2 regions of the Sporosarcina pasadenensis genome follow, and region 2 is predicted to be linked to the other one. Evidence: predicted binding sites of a transcription regulator. Region 2 holds the regulator's gene; the other holds the start of a gene.
The links. Region 2 encodes NrdR, which represses ribonucleotide reductase genes. Its sites were predicted from a motif close to AACACNATATATNGTGTT; they were not measured.
Positions count from the first base shown of each region.

Region 1: the regulator NrdR is predicted to act here: its motif matches at 4,293-4,310, upstream of AB1K89_RS10815 (vitamin B12-dependent ribonucleotide reductase).

Region 1 covers NZ_JBFEGM010000007.1:20,351-27,800, forward strand. The annotation lists gene AB1K89_RS10805 (Pr6Pr family membrane protein) at 1-592, opposite strand, end outside; gene AB1K89_RS10810 (aminoglycoside phosphotransferase family protein) at 659-1,522, opposite strand; gene AB1K89_RS10815 (vitamin B12-dependent ribonucleotide reductase) at 1,700-4,261, opposite strand; gene AB1K89_RS10820 (lipoate--protein ligase family protein) at 4,430-5,266, opposite strand; gene AB1K89_RS10825 (rhodanese-like domain-containing protein) at 5,373-5,750, shown strand; gene gcvPB (aminomethyl-transferring glycine dehydrogenase subunit GcvPB) at 5,810-7,285, opposite strand; gene gcvPA (aminomethyl-transferring glycine dehydrogenase subunit GcvPA) at 7,278-7,450, opposite strand, start outside.
Region 2 covers NZ_JBFEGM010000004.1:149,834-157,283, reverse strand. The annotation lists gene polA (DNA polymerase I) at 1-1,866, shown strand, start outside; gene mutM (bifunctional DNA-formamidopyrimidine glycosylase/DNA-(apurinic or apyrimidinic site) lyase) at 1,880-2,752, shown strand; gene coaE (dephospho-CoA kinase) at 2,769-3,365, shown strand; gene AB1K89_RS07675 (glyceraldehyde-3-phosphate dehydrogenase) at 3,493-4,515, shown strand; gene nrdR (transcriptional regulator NrdR) at 4,640-5,104, shown strand; gene AB1K89_RS07665 (replication initiation and membrane attachment family protein) at 5,130-6,494, shown strand; gene dnaI (primosomal protein DnaI) at 6,496-7,440, shown strand.

The sequences.
Region 1 (7,450 bases), on a different contig from region 2:
TGGAATAAACAAAGGTGAGACCCACTATGACTAATGCTACGTTTGCATAGCTGCCAACTCCATCAGGGATATGACCATTCGGATTCAGGAAAAAGTAAGGATAAAATCCATCATACATTCCTCTTATTAATGATATAACGCCGTAGAGTATTGGAAAAGACAACCATAAGACGATTGATTTGTAACTATACCACTTTTTCTCTTCAAAAATAATCCAATTTAGTATAACTAACATTGGAATTAAATAGTGTAATGTAAAATTTGTAATGATCCTCAGCCCACTGTATTCTCCACCACTCGAAAGGATAAGGTGGTAAGTTGCTAAAACTACTATCATGTAAATAAGGGCTGCATTTTTACACAAGTCCAACATACGACTTTCTTTTTTCTTTAACAAAATAACAATCGTGCTTATTGTAAATATTATGGTGACAATGATATTAGAATGGATTGTGAATTTCGTAATAGATACACGTGGTTCGGGAGAAAAAAGTATATGCAATGGCACACTAATAAGCCCTATCGTAGCGATTAATATATGAAGTATAAACTGTGTGAATGTGAGCCTTTCTTTTGAAAATATCTTAGTCATGATTCACCTCTTATAATTTATAATCCTACTTCATACCTTTCTTTAACGTAATGGTCCGATTGTGGCTTATAGCAATACTTTTTTTAGGATTGAAAGATTTTCCTCCAGAAATGAAGCGTTCTTTTCAATTCCACGGCGTTTACACCAGCCAATACTATTAAAAGCATCTGTAAATTGATAAAAAGGCAGCACAACCTCTAAATCAATTAATGGTCTTATGGTGTTATAGCCTTCTTGATAGGACTGATACAAGCTAAAATCAAAGCTTAAAAAATCACGATACAGTTTAGTGAAATCGATTTCTGTTGAACCAAATCGTACACTTTCAAAATCTATCACGCCTGACATATTATCTTCATCAACAATTATATTTGCTGGACGAAAATCCATATGTATAAAGCTTGGGCCATCTGAAGGTGGGAGCTGCAGTTTCATATGTTCAAACTTTTCAATGGCCAGTCTGTATATACTTTCATCCAAAACTTCCTTCACATCCTTTGCGAAACTATAAAATTGGCGTTCCACAAAATTAGACCAGTCCGGAAATTCGTCTTGTATGCCAATTAACTGTGTTGTAGTAGGTGGCTGAATCTGGTGCATAGAGGCATGAAGTACCCCAACCTGAAACGCTACTGTGGGTAAATCCTTATTTGTTAGCGGTTGTCCTTTTAATTCGGATAATAAGAACGCTCCGGGACACTCCTCATCACCAGACCAATAATCCAACATGTTAGGAATGGAAACTCTACCTTTTAAGATTTCATAGGCTTCCAATTCCCGTTGACACTTCAATTTTGTGTAAGGTATTTTCAAAAAGACATTTTCCCCATTAAGCAAATTACATTTATAAACTGTTGAGCTATGGGAATCTTCAACCTCTTGAATTGATAACAAATTCAATTTGAATTGTTGAATGACTCGATTTAACATCCAACCCCGCCTTTTTCTAAAATGTTTGCCGCTAAATGGCCCGATTGTTGAAAATAACGCCTTGTTCATTATACCAAATATTTCAAATTCAAAACAAAAGAAAAACAGGAGAAGAAAAACATTTGTTTTTCTTCTCCTGAGTTATTATTCGGACTTAGTGGACAGTCCGTTATCTTATTATAATCCACATTTCAATTGTGCGTTGCAGTTGGTGCAAGTGTTACATCCGCCCATTTCCTCGACAGTTCCTTGTCTGCAGACAGGGCATGTATCGCCGACTTCTGAACCGATTGTGACGTTGGTCGAACGCAAGTCTTGGATTGTGTTAACGAGTACGACTTTTCGTTGTTCGATGGTCTCTTCCACATAATCAGATTCCATTTCGTTTTCTTCGGCTTTCAACGTTAACACCTGCGAGTCTCGGCTTCCATCTACGTACACAGTACCACCCTTGGCTCCACCTTTGTAAAGACGCTCGTAGACACTTTCCACCTGCTCAACTGTATAGCCACGTGGAGCGTTTACTGTTTTGGAAATTGAGCTGTCGATCCAGCGCTGGATGATGCATTGTACGTCTGCATGTGCTTCCGGCGCCAGGCTCATTGAAGAAATGAACCATTCAGGAAGGTTGTCCGGATCTGCTTCCGGATGACGTTGTAAGTATTCCTCAACGATACCCGCTTTGACCTCAATAAATTTCCCAAGGCGTCCACTGCGGTAATAAGTAAAGGAAAAATATGGTTCCAAGCCGGTAGAAACGCCAACCATTGTTCCAGTGGATCCCGTTGGAGCTACAGTTAATAGATGGGAGTTTCTAATACCATGTTCTAAAATCGATTCACGGATATCTTCCGGCATTTTTTTCATGAATCCTGTGTTGATGAATGCTTCCCGGAGCGCTTTTGTTTCCTCATCGTTCTTTCCGATGAGGAATGGGAAGCTACCTTTCTCTTTCGCAAGCTCAATCGATTCACGGTAGGCCGTTGTCGCAATGGTTTCGAACACTTTGTCTACAAGTTCGTTGCCTTCTTCTGAGCCGTACTCCTTCTCACAATAGATCAGTAGATCAGCAAGACCCATTACACCAAGTCCAACGCGGCGTTCGCCGAGGGCTTGTACTTTATTTTCCTCAAGGAAATAAGGTGTCGCATCGATGACATTGTCCTGCATACGGACACCTACACGGACTGTTTCTTTCAATTTATCGTAGTTTACAGTTTTGGTTTCTTTATCTGCAAACTCTGCAAGGTTGACTGCCGCAAGATTACAAACAGAATATGGCGCAAGAGGTTGCTCACCACAAGGGTTTGTTGCTACGACTTGCTGGCCGTATGCTTTAGCGTTCGTTTCTTTGTTTGCATTATCGATAAAGAAAATGCCCGGCTCTGCTGAGTATGTTGCGCAAATGTTAATTAGATCCCACAGTGCGCGTGCTTTAATTGTTCGGTAGACACGGACTTCATATCCAAGACTTTCCCATTCACGCACGTCCCCGACCTTATGCCATTCCTCATTATACGCAGCCATTTCCTCAGGGGAATATTTTTCAACTGCAGGGAAACGGAGCTCATAATCAGCATCCTCTTCCACAGCTTTCATGAAATCATCTGTCAATGTAACGGAAATGTTAGCGCCTGTCAGAAAGTCAGGATTGTGTACAGAGTACGTCCCGCCGTCACGTAATTTCGTCTCCGCGTCTTTCAAGATTGCTTCATTGAAGCCGCCCATTCCAGGGATTGTGCGATAGTTGAGAATTCCTTGGTACATCGCTTCCTCTTGCGCAGTTAGCGGTTTGAATTTCAATTTTTCATCTGCCAGCTTCTTGATCATTTCGTCTTCTGTATGTTCCAGAAGATAACGTAGAATCCTTGGGTTCTGCATCTTCGAAATGATGAATTCGCAAATGTCAGGGTGCCAGTCCGCAAGCATGATCATCTGAGCACCACGTCTTGAACCGCCTTGTTCGACAAGATGTGTCAATTTCGCGATATCATCGAGCCATGATACTGAGCCGGAAGATTTCCCGTTGACGCCTCGAGCAAGCGTGTTACGAGGTCGCAATGTCGAACCGTTTGTGCCAACGCCACCGCCACGGCTCATGATTTCCATTACCTGTTTACGGTGATCGGAAATCCCTTCTCGTGAATCCGCCACGAACGGCATGACGTAACAGTTGAAAAATGTCACTTCAGTATCCGATCCAGCCCCGTATAATACACGGCCCGCTGGAATGAAGTTCATTTTGGAGAGTTGATCATAAAATTTATCGAATGATGCCTTTCGCTGCTCTTCAGTCTTTTCGACAGATGCAAGCCCTGTCGCATTCCGTTTAGCGATCTGCTCATAAAATACTTCAAGTGGCTTTTCAATGACATCAATCGGTCTTGTGATTATGCCTGTTTCCTGATTCTCGGGATTGTCGATTGCACTGCGATATTCTTTTTCGATCCAAATATCCGCTTTTCGATTTTCATTATCAAGCGCTGTAATGAAACCTAGTCCCCTTGCTGGAAACTTCGGATCCTCCTTGACCGTCAAAACAACGAAATCACCGACTTTTAATGTTTTCTTTTCAGTATCCTTGAACGAATATCGATCGATCATGACGAGTCTTGATACCCCGCTATGTTCGATTTTCATGTCTTCTGTAATTGGATGCACTTGCGGGAATTGGGCAATATCCTCATTCAGCCGCGCCTTGTCCAGAATTGGTTCCTGATGCTTCGAAACAATTACCATTAACGCATCCTCCTTCTGGTATATTTTTATTAACACAACATGTTGTGTTGATTCTATTCCCTAATCTACTACATATTGAAACGCGTATCAATGACAAGATTTTGAACAGGAAAAACCGAAGTTGCTATTATGCGGTTTAACGCAAAAAATAATCCAAAAGTTCCAGTCTCATTTTCTAAACGTCCAGTCTTTATTCGCATATTTTTTCTGTTCAATCTCTTTTACAAAAAGGAGTTGTTCCTCTGTAAGTTCCATCGGTTGAAGAACGATATCTAATGCCGTTTCAAAGCCTTTTGCAAAAGCCTCCACACATTCCTCCACGGAGATGGAACGATCGGTCAATCGATCGATGGCGACCGCTTTTTCCGGCAGGCTTTCGCGCATCCGCTTCCGACTTTCCTCGGACTCGAACTTGAAAAGGGACACAAGCTTGTCCTCGTCCAAGCCTAAAAGGATTGCTCCATGTTGCAAAATGACACCCTTCTGTCTGGTTTGTGCGCTTCCGGCGACTTTCTTCCCTTCGACGACGAGTTCATACCAGCTTGGCGCATCGAAACAAACGGCACTTTTCGGCTTTTTCAAGTTTTCATTCTGCTCCCTCGATACTGGCACTGAAAATTCAGCATGCAGTCCGAGATTGCGGAAGCCTTCCAAAAGACCGCCCGAAATGACCCGATACGCCTCTGTGACGGTCTCCGGCATTCCAGGGTATTCTTCTGTTACGATAACGCTATATGTAAGTTCATGCTCATGTAGGACGCCTCTTCCACCGGTCGGTCGACGGACAAAACCGAGTCCGTGCTTCTCGACCGCTTCCAAATCGATCTCCTTTTCGACGCGTTGAAAATATCCGATCGACAAGGTTGCAGGCTCCCACTCATAAAAACGGAGCACGGGACCGATCTCCCCCCTGCTATGCCATTCCAATAGTGCTTCATCAAGCGCCATATTGTATGATGGTGAACATTTTCTTGAATTGATAAAATGCCAAACAGTCTTCCCCAATTCATCTACCCCCTTACCAGCAATGCATATCATTTTATCATTCCCATTGAACAAGTGCTACTCATTCTTTATAATGGAACTATAGAAAGAAAGGGGAAAAACGGTTGTGGATTATTATATTCTTGGAGCAGTTATACTCGCCATCATTTTGTATTTTGTCATCATGATGTTTCGTGTCAAAAAAGCAGTTACAAATTTAACGCAGGAGCAATTCATCGAAGGATACAGAAAAGCGCAATTGATCGATGTGCGTGAACCGAAGGAATTCGAGGCTGGTCATATTTTAGGCGCCCGCAACATCCCGTATTCACAGTTCCGTCAACGCTTTAAAGAAATACGTCCGGACAAGCCGGTCTATCTTTATGATCAGAACGGCGGGAAGAGCTCACGAGCTGCTATGTTCTTGAAGAAACGGGACTATACCCAACTCTATCAATTGCAAGGCGGATTCCGAACATGGACAGGCAAAGTGAAAAGTAAATAATCGATTGAATAGACAAAGGAGAGACCCGGTTACAGGGCCTCTCCTTTCTTTATTTCATATCAAGCATGCACAGGCTCTTCTTTTGTATACCTCAACACAGGTTGGCGAGCTGCTTTCGTCTCGTCAAGACGGTTGATGACAGTCGTATGAGGGGCTTCCTGAACGATTTCCGGATTCTCTTCTGCTTCTTTCGCAATCTGAATCATTACGTCGATGAAAGAATCGAGCGTCTCCTTCGATTCCGTTTCCGTAGGCTCGATCATAATCGCCTCTTCAACATTCAACGGGAAGTAGATTGTTGGTGGATGGAACCCGAAGTCGAGCAGTCGCTTCGCCATATCCAATGTCCGTACACCCAATTTCTTCTGGCGACGACCTGATAATACGAACTCATGCTTACAGTGCTGCTTGTAAGGCAGATCGAAATAAGGCTCCAGTTTGCGCATCATGTAGTTTGCATTCAATACCGCGTTCTCCGTGACAGCTTTTAAGCCATCCGGACCCATTGAGCGGATATATGTGTACGCACGCAAATAGATGCCAAAGTTGCCATAGAAAGGTTTGACGCGCCCGATTGATTGTGGAACGTCGTATTCAAAAGTATAACGGTCTTCCTCTTTGATAAGGATTGGTTTCGGCAAGAATGGAGCCAATTCCTTCGTTACGCCGACAGGGCCGGAACCTGGACCACCTCCGCCATGCGGACCTGTAAATGTCTTATGCAAATTCAAGTGAACCGCATCAAAGCCCATATCTCCAGGACGCGCCTTTGCCATAACAGCATTCAAGTTTGCACCATCATAATACAATTTCCCACCTACGCCATGTACAATTTCAGCCATTTGAAGAATATCTTCCTCAAAGAGTCCTAATGTATTCGGATTCGTAAGCATGAGGGCAGCCGTATCCGGGCCGACCTTCGATTTCAAATCATCGATATCGACAAGTCCAAATTCATTTGATTTGACTGTCACTGTGTCAAAACCTGCAACTGTAGCGGAAGCAGGGTTTGTTCCATGCGCTGAATCCGGTACAAGCACTTTCGTACGGTGGGATTCACCGTTCGCTTCGTGAAATGCGCGGATCATCATAAGAGCTGTCCATTCGCCATGGGCACCCGCAGCTGGTTGAAGCGTCACTTCATCCATTCCGGTAATTTCTTCAAGGTGTTCCTGTAGATCATACATCATTTCCATTGCGCCTTGGACAGTCGATTCATCCTGCAATGGGTGAATGTTCGCAAACCCAGGGAATCTTGCCACTGCTTCATTTATTTTCGGATTATACTTCATCGTACAAGATCCAAGTGGATAGAAGCCGGTATCTACCCCGTGGTTTCGATTGGATAAAGCTGTATAATGGCGCATAATATCAAGTTCGGAAACCTCTGGAAGTTCAGGAGATTCCTCTCTGAGAAGACCTTCCGGCAAATGGCTTGAAAGATCGATTTCAGGAACATCAAGCTCAGGCAAGCTATAGCCGATCCGGCCTGCTTTTGTAATTTCAAAAATGAGCGGTTGGTTATCTTTATGCATGAAGGGCCTCCATTTCCTGCACAAGTGCATCGATTTCTTCTTTCGTACGCTGTTCAGTAACGGCAATCAATACGTGGTTGGACAGCTCAGGGTACGTCAATCCAAGATCATATCCGCCGATAATTCCTTTATCTAGAAGCTTCGCATTCACTTCTCTAACCGGCT
Region 2 (7,450 bases):
ACAATTTCGATAAATGATTTGACATATTCTGGTCCAGATGAAGAAAACGTCAAGTCTATTTATGAGGAATTAAAGTTCAAGACGTTGCTCGAAAAAATGGCTCCTCAAACTGAAAGTGGGCCAGTTGCAGAAATCGACGTCCAAATCGTCACTGATCCTGAATCGATTGAACTTGCCGATGAGATGGCGATCCATGTTGAAATGATGGATGAAAATTATTTAGCTACAGATGTATCAGGCGTCAGCATGACGGACGGCAAGCAAATAATATATATTCCGATCGCTGTCTTGCAACAGTCGGACCGTTTAAGAGAATGGCTTCGGGATGGAGTGAAAAGGAAATATGCGACCGATTCGAAAGCTGCTTATGCTTCTTTACTGCGCTATGACATAGAAGTGAACGGCTTTGAATTCGATTTACTACTAGCCACGTATATTGCAAATCCATCCTCTTCTTATACAGACGTCGCTTCCGTCGCAAAGGAATTCAATTATTCGGACGTGCTGCCGGATGAAGCGGTTTACGGAAAAGGTGCGAAAAAAGCAGTGCCCGAAGAAAAGGTGCTTGCAGACCATGCCGGCAGAAAGGCTCAAGCCGTCTGGAAGCTGAGACCTGTCCTTGAAGAGAAATTACATGAAAATGAACAGTTCGAATTATATCATGAGCTGGAAATGCCACTCGCAAAAATTCTTGGGAAGATGGAATCGACGGGTGTTAAGACCGACTTGGGAATCCTCCAACAAATCGGCCTTCAACTCTCTACGAGATTGGCCGAACTTGAATCGATCATCTATGAGATGGCGGGACAACCTTTCAATATTAATTCTCCGAAGCAGCTAGGTGAAATTCTGTTCGAGAAAATCGGATTGACGCCAATCAAAAAAACGAAGACAGGCTATTCGACTGCAGCGGATGTGTTGGAAAAGCTTGAAAGTGAGCATGAAATTATTAGTTATATTTTGACATACCGTCAACTCGGAAAGCTGAACTCCACTTATATCGAAGGCTTATCGAAGGAAATCCATGAGGATGGAAAAATCCATACGCGATTCCAGCAGGCATTGACACAAACGGGACGTTTGAGCTCCATCAACCCGAATTTGCAAAACATCCCGATCAGGCTTGAGGAAGGCCGGAAAATCCGCGCGGCATTCGTGCCGTCAGAACCGGGCTGGCTCATGTTCGCCGCTGACTATTCGCAGATCGAGCTGCGTGTCCTTGCGCATATGTCCCAAGACGAAAAAATGATTTCGGCATTCCGGGAAGGGGAAGACATCCATACGAAGACAGCGATGGACGTATTCAGTGTGGATAAGGATGGTGTTTCCTCGGACATGAGGCGGACTGCCAAGGCGGTCAACTTCGGAATCGTTTACGGCATCAGTGATTACGGGCTATCCCAAAGCTTGAATATTACCCGTAAGGAAGCAGGAAAGTTCATTGACACATATCTCGAGACGTTTCCTGGCGTGAAGCAATACATGGAGGATATCGTCTCCGAGGCGAAGATGAAAGGCTATGTCGTCACGATGATGAACAGACGAAGATACTTGCCTGATATTACTAGTTCGAATTTCAATTTGCGCAGCTTTGCGGAGAGAACGGCAATGAACACCCCGATTCAAGGGACTGCCGCCGATATCATCAAGAAGGCGATGATCGATATGGACGCAAGATTGACGAAGGAAAACATGAAAACGAGAATGCTCCTTCAAGTGCATGATGAACTGATTTTTGAGGCGCCTGAGGAGGAAATTGAGAAACTGAAGAAAATCGTACCGGAAGTGATGGAATCTGCATTGGCACTCGATGTCCCATTAAAGGCTGAGTGGGCGTATGGTCTCTCCTGGTACGACACGAAGTGAGGAATGAATAAGAATGCCAGAATTGCCCGAAGTGGAAGGTGTCGTCCGCGAATTATCGCCTGTCTCCATTGGCCGCACCATTTCTGAAGTGCGCGTATCTGAAGTGATACGGAAATCAAAGGAATTGGGCAAGGAAGCAATCGTCAAAGGAAAAACTCTTGAAGACTTCAAGGAAGAGCTAGCGGCAATGACGATTGTGGACGTCACTAGAAGAAGTAAATATATATATTTTCATTTAGAAAAGGCCGGTTTACCATACTTGCTTGTCAGTCATCTCGGGATGACGGGAGCTTGGTTCGTTGTGGATTCCTTGGAGGAAGTTACTGAACAGAAATTCAAGAACCATATCCACGTCATATTCAAGATGGCTGACGGAGGGATGCTCGTCTATTCCGACATCCGCCGGTTCGGGGAATTGCGGCTGTTGCAAGCGGAAGAGGATTATTTGCCATTGCTGAAAATGGCTCCTGAACCGTTTGAGGCAGTCGCACTCGAACATTTTTTAGCGATGGCATCCACACCTAAATACGCACGAAAGCCGATTAAAGAGGTTATTATGGATGGTCATGTCATTTCGGGATGCGGCAACATATATGCGACCGAAGCGCTGTTTCGAATGAATATCCATCCTGGACGAGCGACGGAGCGGATCAGTGAAAAGAGGAAGCGGGAGTTGTTCCGGGAAATCGTGAATGTCCTTCAAGAGAGCATTGATGCCGGCGGAAGCTCCATTTCGGATTATCGAAATATAAACGGGGAAGCGGGGACGATGCAGACCCGTCTAAAGATGTATGGAAAGAAAGTGTGTGGTACTTGCGGCAAGGAGACGAAAAGCATGAAGATTGCCGGCAGGACATCAGTATATTGTCCTCAATGCCAAAGGTAAGGAAAGGATGATTTCAATGATCATCGGTTTGACGGGAAGCATTGCGACCGGTAAAAGCACTGTGTCGCGGATGTTGAAACAGAAAGGGTATCCAATCGTCGACGCGGATGAAATTTCGCGGCTTGTTGTAGAACCTGGGAGTCCTGTTCTTACTAGTATTGCGGAAACATTCGGGTCTGCTGTTCTTCTTCCGGACGGATCGCTGAACCGGGAAAAGCTCGGCAGCCTCATTTTCAATGACGAGGAGAAACGGAAAAAGCTGAACGGGATCATTCACCCGGCTGTCCGGAAGGAAATGATACGACAAAAGGAAGAATGGTTGGAAAAAGGGGCGAATACCGTCGTCATGGATATTCCGCTCCTTTTCGAAAGTAAGCTACAGTCGTATGTGGATAAAATAATCGTCGTTTCAGCAACACCAGCCATTCAAAGGGAGCGATTGATCGCTAGAAACGGCTACTATGAAAACGAAGCGGATGCCCGTATCAACTCGCAGCTTCCGATTGCCGAGAAGGAATTGGGCGCGGATGCCGTCATTGATAATAACGGTTCATTGGAAGAGACGGAACATCAGCTGGATATAATATTGAAGAAATGGAATGCATTCATATAATAGTATTCTCTGAAAAGTGGAACATTGTTATTTCGTTCACAAACTATTTGCACCGCGATAAAATGTGCTATACTAATTATCGGATAAACGATAAAAAGTATATAACATTACGCAGGAGGATTTTTTCATGACTACTTCGATAGCGATAAATGGTTTTGGGCGGATTGGCCGCATGGTTTTCCGTCAAATTATCACTAAGGATAACGTTGATGTAGTAGCGGTAAATGCATCATACCCGGCAGAAACTCTAGCCCATTTGATTAAGTATGACACAAATCATGGAGTTTTTGATGGTGAAGTCGTTGTGGAGGAAGATGCCCTTGTTGTCAACGGTAAGCGGGTCAAATTAATCGCGGAGCGCGATCCGGCAAAGCTTCCTTGGAAAGAGCTTGGTGTCGACATCGTCATTGAAGCGACGGGAGCGTTCAATGCACGTGATAAAGCTGCCCTACACTTGGATGCGGGAGCCAAGAAAGTCATTTTGACTGCTCCAGGGAAAAACGAGGACGTAACGATCGTTCTAGGTGTAAATGATGACAAGCTTGATATTGAAAAACATGATGTCATTTCCAATGCAAGCTGCACGACAAACTGTCTTGCACCAGTTGCAAAAGTCTTGAATGATACATTCGGCATTGAAAACGGTTTGATGACAACTGTTCACGCTTACACAAACGATCAGAAAAACCTGGATAATCCTCATAAAGATCTTCGTCGTGCGCGTGCATGTGCACAATCGATCATCCCGACTTCTACGGGAGCGGCAAAAGCGCTATCGCTCGTATTGCCTGAGCTTGAAGGGAAAATCCACGGAATGGCCCTACGTGTACCGACTCCGAACGTGTCCTTGGTCGATCTCGTCGTTGATGTGAAAAAAGATGTAACAGTCGAAGAAGTGAATGAGGCATTCATTAAAGCTGCAGAAGGTCCAATGGCAGGAATCCTTCGTTTCACGACTGAACCGCTCGTATCAATCGACTTCAACACGACAACTGAGTCTGCGACGATTGATGGCCTATCAACGATTGTCATGGGTGATCGTAAAGTGAAAGTCCTCGCTTGGTATGACAATGAATGGGGTTACTCAGCCCGTGTTGTTGAATTGGCTATAAAAGTTGGAAATGCATTAAAGTCCAAAGTAAATTCTTAATTTGAAATAAAAAAATCGTCCAGGTCGATATTCGACTTGGGCGATTTTGTCTTCCCTTTCGATTTTTTTTCGACGAACTTCTGTTATAATCAATATACTATACGGAAATGCGGAGGAAGCAGAAATGATATGTCCAGCTTGTCATTATAATGGCACCCGGGTCATCGATTCCAGACCCGCTGAAGAGAATCGATCCATTCGACGACGCCGTGAATGCGAAAAATGCGCTTTCCGGTTTACGACTTTCGAGAAAGTTGAGGAAATGCCGCTCATTGTCGTGAAAAAGGATGGTACGCGGGAAGAATTTAGCAGTGAAAAATTGTTGCGGGGCTTAATTCGGGCATGTGAAAAGCGTCCAGTTGATCTCGAAGCAGTGAAAAATATTGTGTATTTAATAGAAAAAGAATTAAGAAGCTCGGGAACTGTCGAAATCGATTCGAAAGACGTCGGTGAAATGGTCATGGAAAAATTGGCCGGAGTCGATGAAGTCGCGTATGTCAGGTTCGCTTCTGTTTACCGTCAATATAAGGATATAAACGTTTTTATCGAAGAGCTGCAAAATTTGCAGAAGAAAAACGATGAAAACTGATTAAAGGAAGAGGGGTTCCGACAAAATGCTTTACCAAGAATTACAACCAGTCGATACATTTACAATTAAATTGTCACACCCATTTTCGGATTATGACCGGCAACTCCTCACATTGTTCTACCAACCATTAATCGGTCCTGATGCCATGAGTCTTTTCATGTCACTTTGGGCTGATGCGGAGTATGAAAAAGAAGTTGAGTTTAATCATTATTATTTAATGAATTTATTAACAATGCCATTAGTCAAAGTGTTTGAAGCGAGGATTACCCTTGAAGCGATCGGCCTGTTGCGTACATATTGCAAACAAGATGTGCAGGACCGCGCTTTCTGCTATGAATTGTTACAGCCGATGGATGCGAAGTCATTTTTCGAAGACCCGCTATTATCGACCTTTCTTTTCAGCAAGGTCGGCGAACAGGCGTATCGCAGTCTAAGGGCTCGTTTTGCAGTCGAAGACCAGCTGGATGGAGAATACAAAGAAGTGTCGCGCACCTTTTTAGATGTGTTTAAGCCTATCCCTTACAGTGCATCTGAAGGGTTGGAAGAAGGCGGTCAACTGAAGGGGCGTAATGAATCAACAGGTATCCCGTTCGCTTATTCCGATTTCGATTTCAATCTGTTCCGTGCAGGACTTTCCGAACAGATGGTGCCGAAATCATCTCTCGCTACAGTGTCGAAGGAATTGATCGAGAAACTGGCCTTCCTCTATTCATTGACCCCGCTCGATATGCAAAAGGTCGTCATGATGGCGATTGATGGTAACACAATGAAGATTCCGGAAGACCGACTGCGAAAAGCGGCTGTTGATTATTATAAGATGAATATTTCACAGACGGCTCCAATCCTTGAAAAAGTGTTTACGAAACAACAGGATATGCCAATCGAGGAACCTCAATCACGGGAAGATAAATTCATTTTCTACATGGAAAGTACGTCGCCTCGAGAAATGCTGAGAGACTACACAGGAAAAGAACCGCTTCCGGTTGACGTTCAACTCGCAGAAAGGCTTGTGACTGTACATGGCTTCCCGGTTGGTGTTGTCAATGTACTGCTGCACTATGTAATTATCCGCAATGACGGTAAAATCACAAAAAACTATGCGGAAAGAATAGCGTCGCATTGGGCGAATAATAAAATTGCGACCGCTAAACAAGCTATGGAAATTTCTCGAAAAGAACATGATCAATATATTAAATGGCAAAATGAAGGAAGTAAGAAGAAACCGTCATCCCGGAAACCTTCAAGAGTAGAAAAGGTACCGGAATGGTTTTATAAAACTGATGATGACAAGGAACAACAACCTCCAGCCAATACAGATCCGGACGTAGATGAAAAACGCCGTCAGCAGCTGCAGGAAAAATTGGATGCAATGAAAAGCGGGGTGAAATAAGTTGGAGCGAATTGGAAATACATTGAAGCGCGTGTTCAACGCTTCTGAACTTACAGCGAGATATGAGCAATTACGGAATGAAGTGATGGAGTCACCTGGCGTCCAACAATTCATTACCGAGCATTCGAATGAAATCGATAAAGCGGTCGTGGACAAAAGCTTAGGAAAATTATATGAATATGCGACAGCTTCCCACCATTGCGAAAAATGCCCGAATGTCGAAGGGTGTGTCAATGTGATGAAAGGGTTCGAACCGAAACTTGTGCTAAGCCAAGGTTTCATCGATCTCGACTATATTAAATGCCCGAATAAGCTTGTGGATGACGAACGCCGTAATGTGTCCAATATGATCGACAGCATGCATATGCCGAAAGATGTAATGGAGGCGCGTCTTCATGACGTGGATCTGGAGCATGACAATAGCAGAATTATTGTCGTTGAAGCCGCTGCGCAATTCCTGAGTGAAGTCAGTGAAACGGGGGAGCTTCCTGAACGGGGGCTTTATATTTACGGCCCATTCGGGACAGGCAAGTCCTTTATTCTCGGTGCGCTAGCAAATGAGCTTGCCAACCTTCGCATCCGGACAGTAGTCGTATATATCCCTGAATTCCTGAGGGAAATGAAGCAATCAATCCAAGACCAGACATTGAATGAAAAAATCGACTTTGTGAAAAGAGCGAAAGTGCTCATGCTCGACGATTTTGGAGCTGAGTCCATGTCCGCTTGGGCACGTGATGAAGTGATTGGAACGATTTTGCAATACCGCATGGCGGAAAAATTGCCGACGTTTATCACGTCCAATTTCAATTTTGACGAGTTGCAACACCATTTGACGTACACGCAGCGCGGTGAAAAAGAAGAGGTTAAAGCTGCACGTATTATGGAGAGAATCAAATCGGTTGCCAAGCCTGTCCAGTTGAAAGGGAAAAACCGAAGAAATATGTAAGCGGAAATTC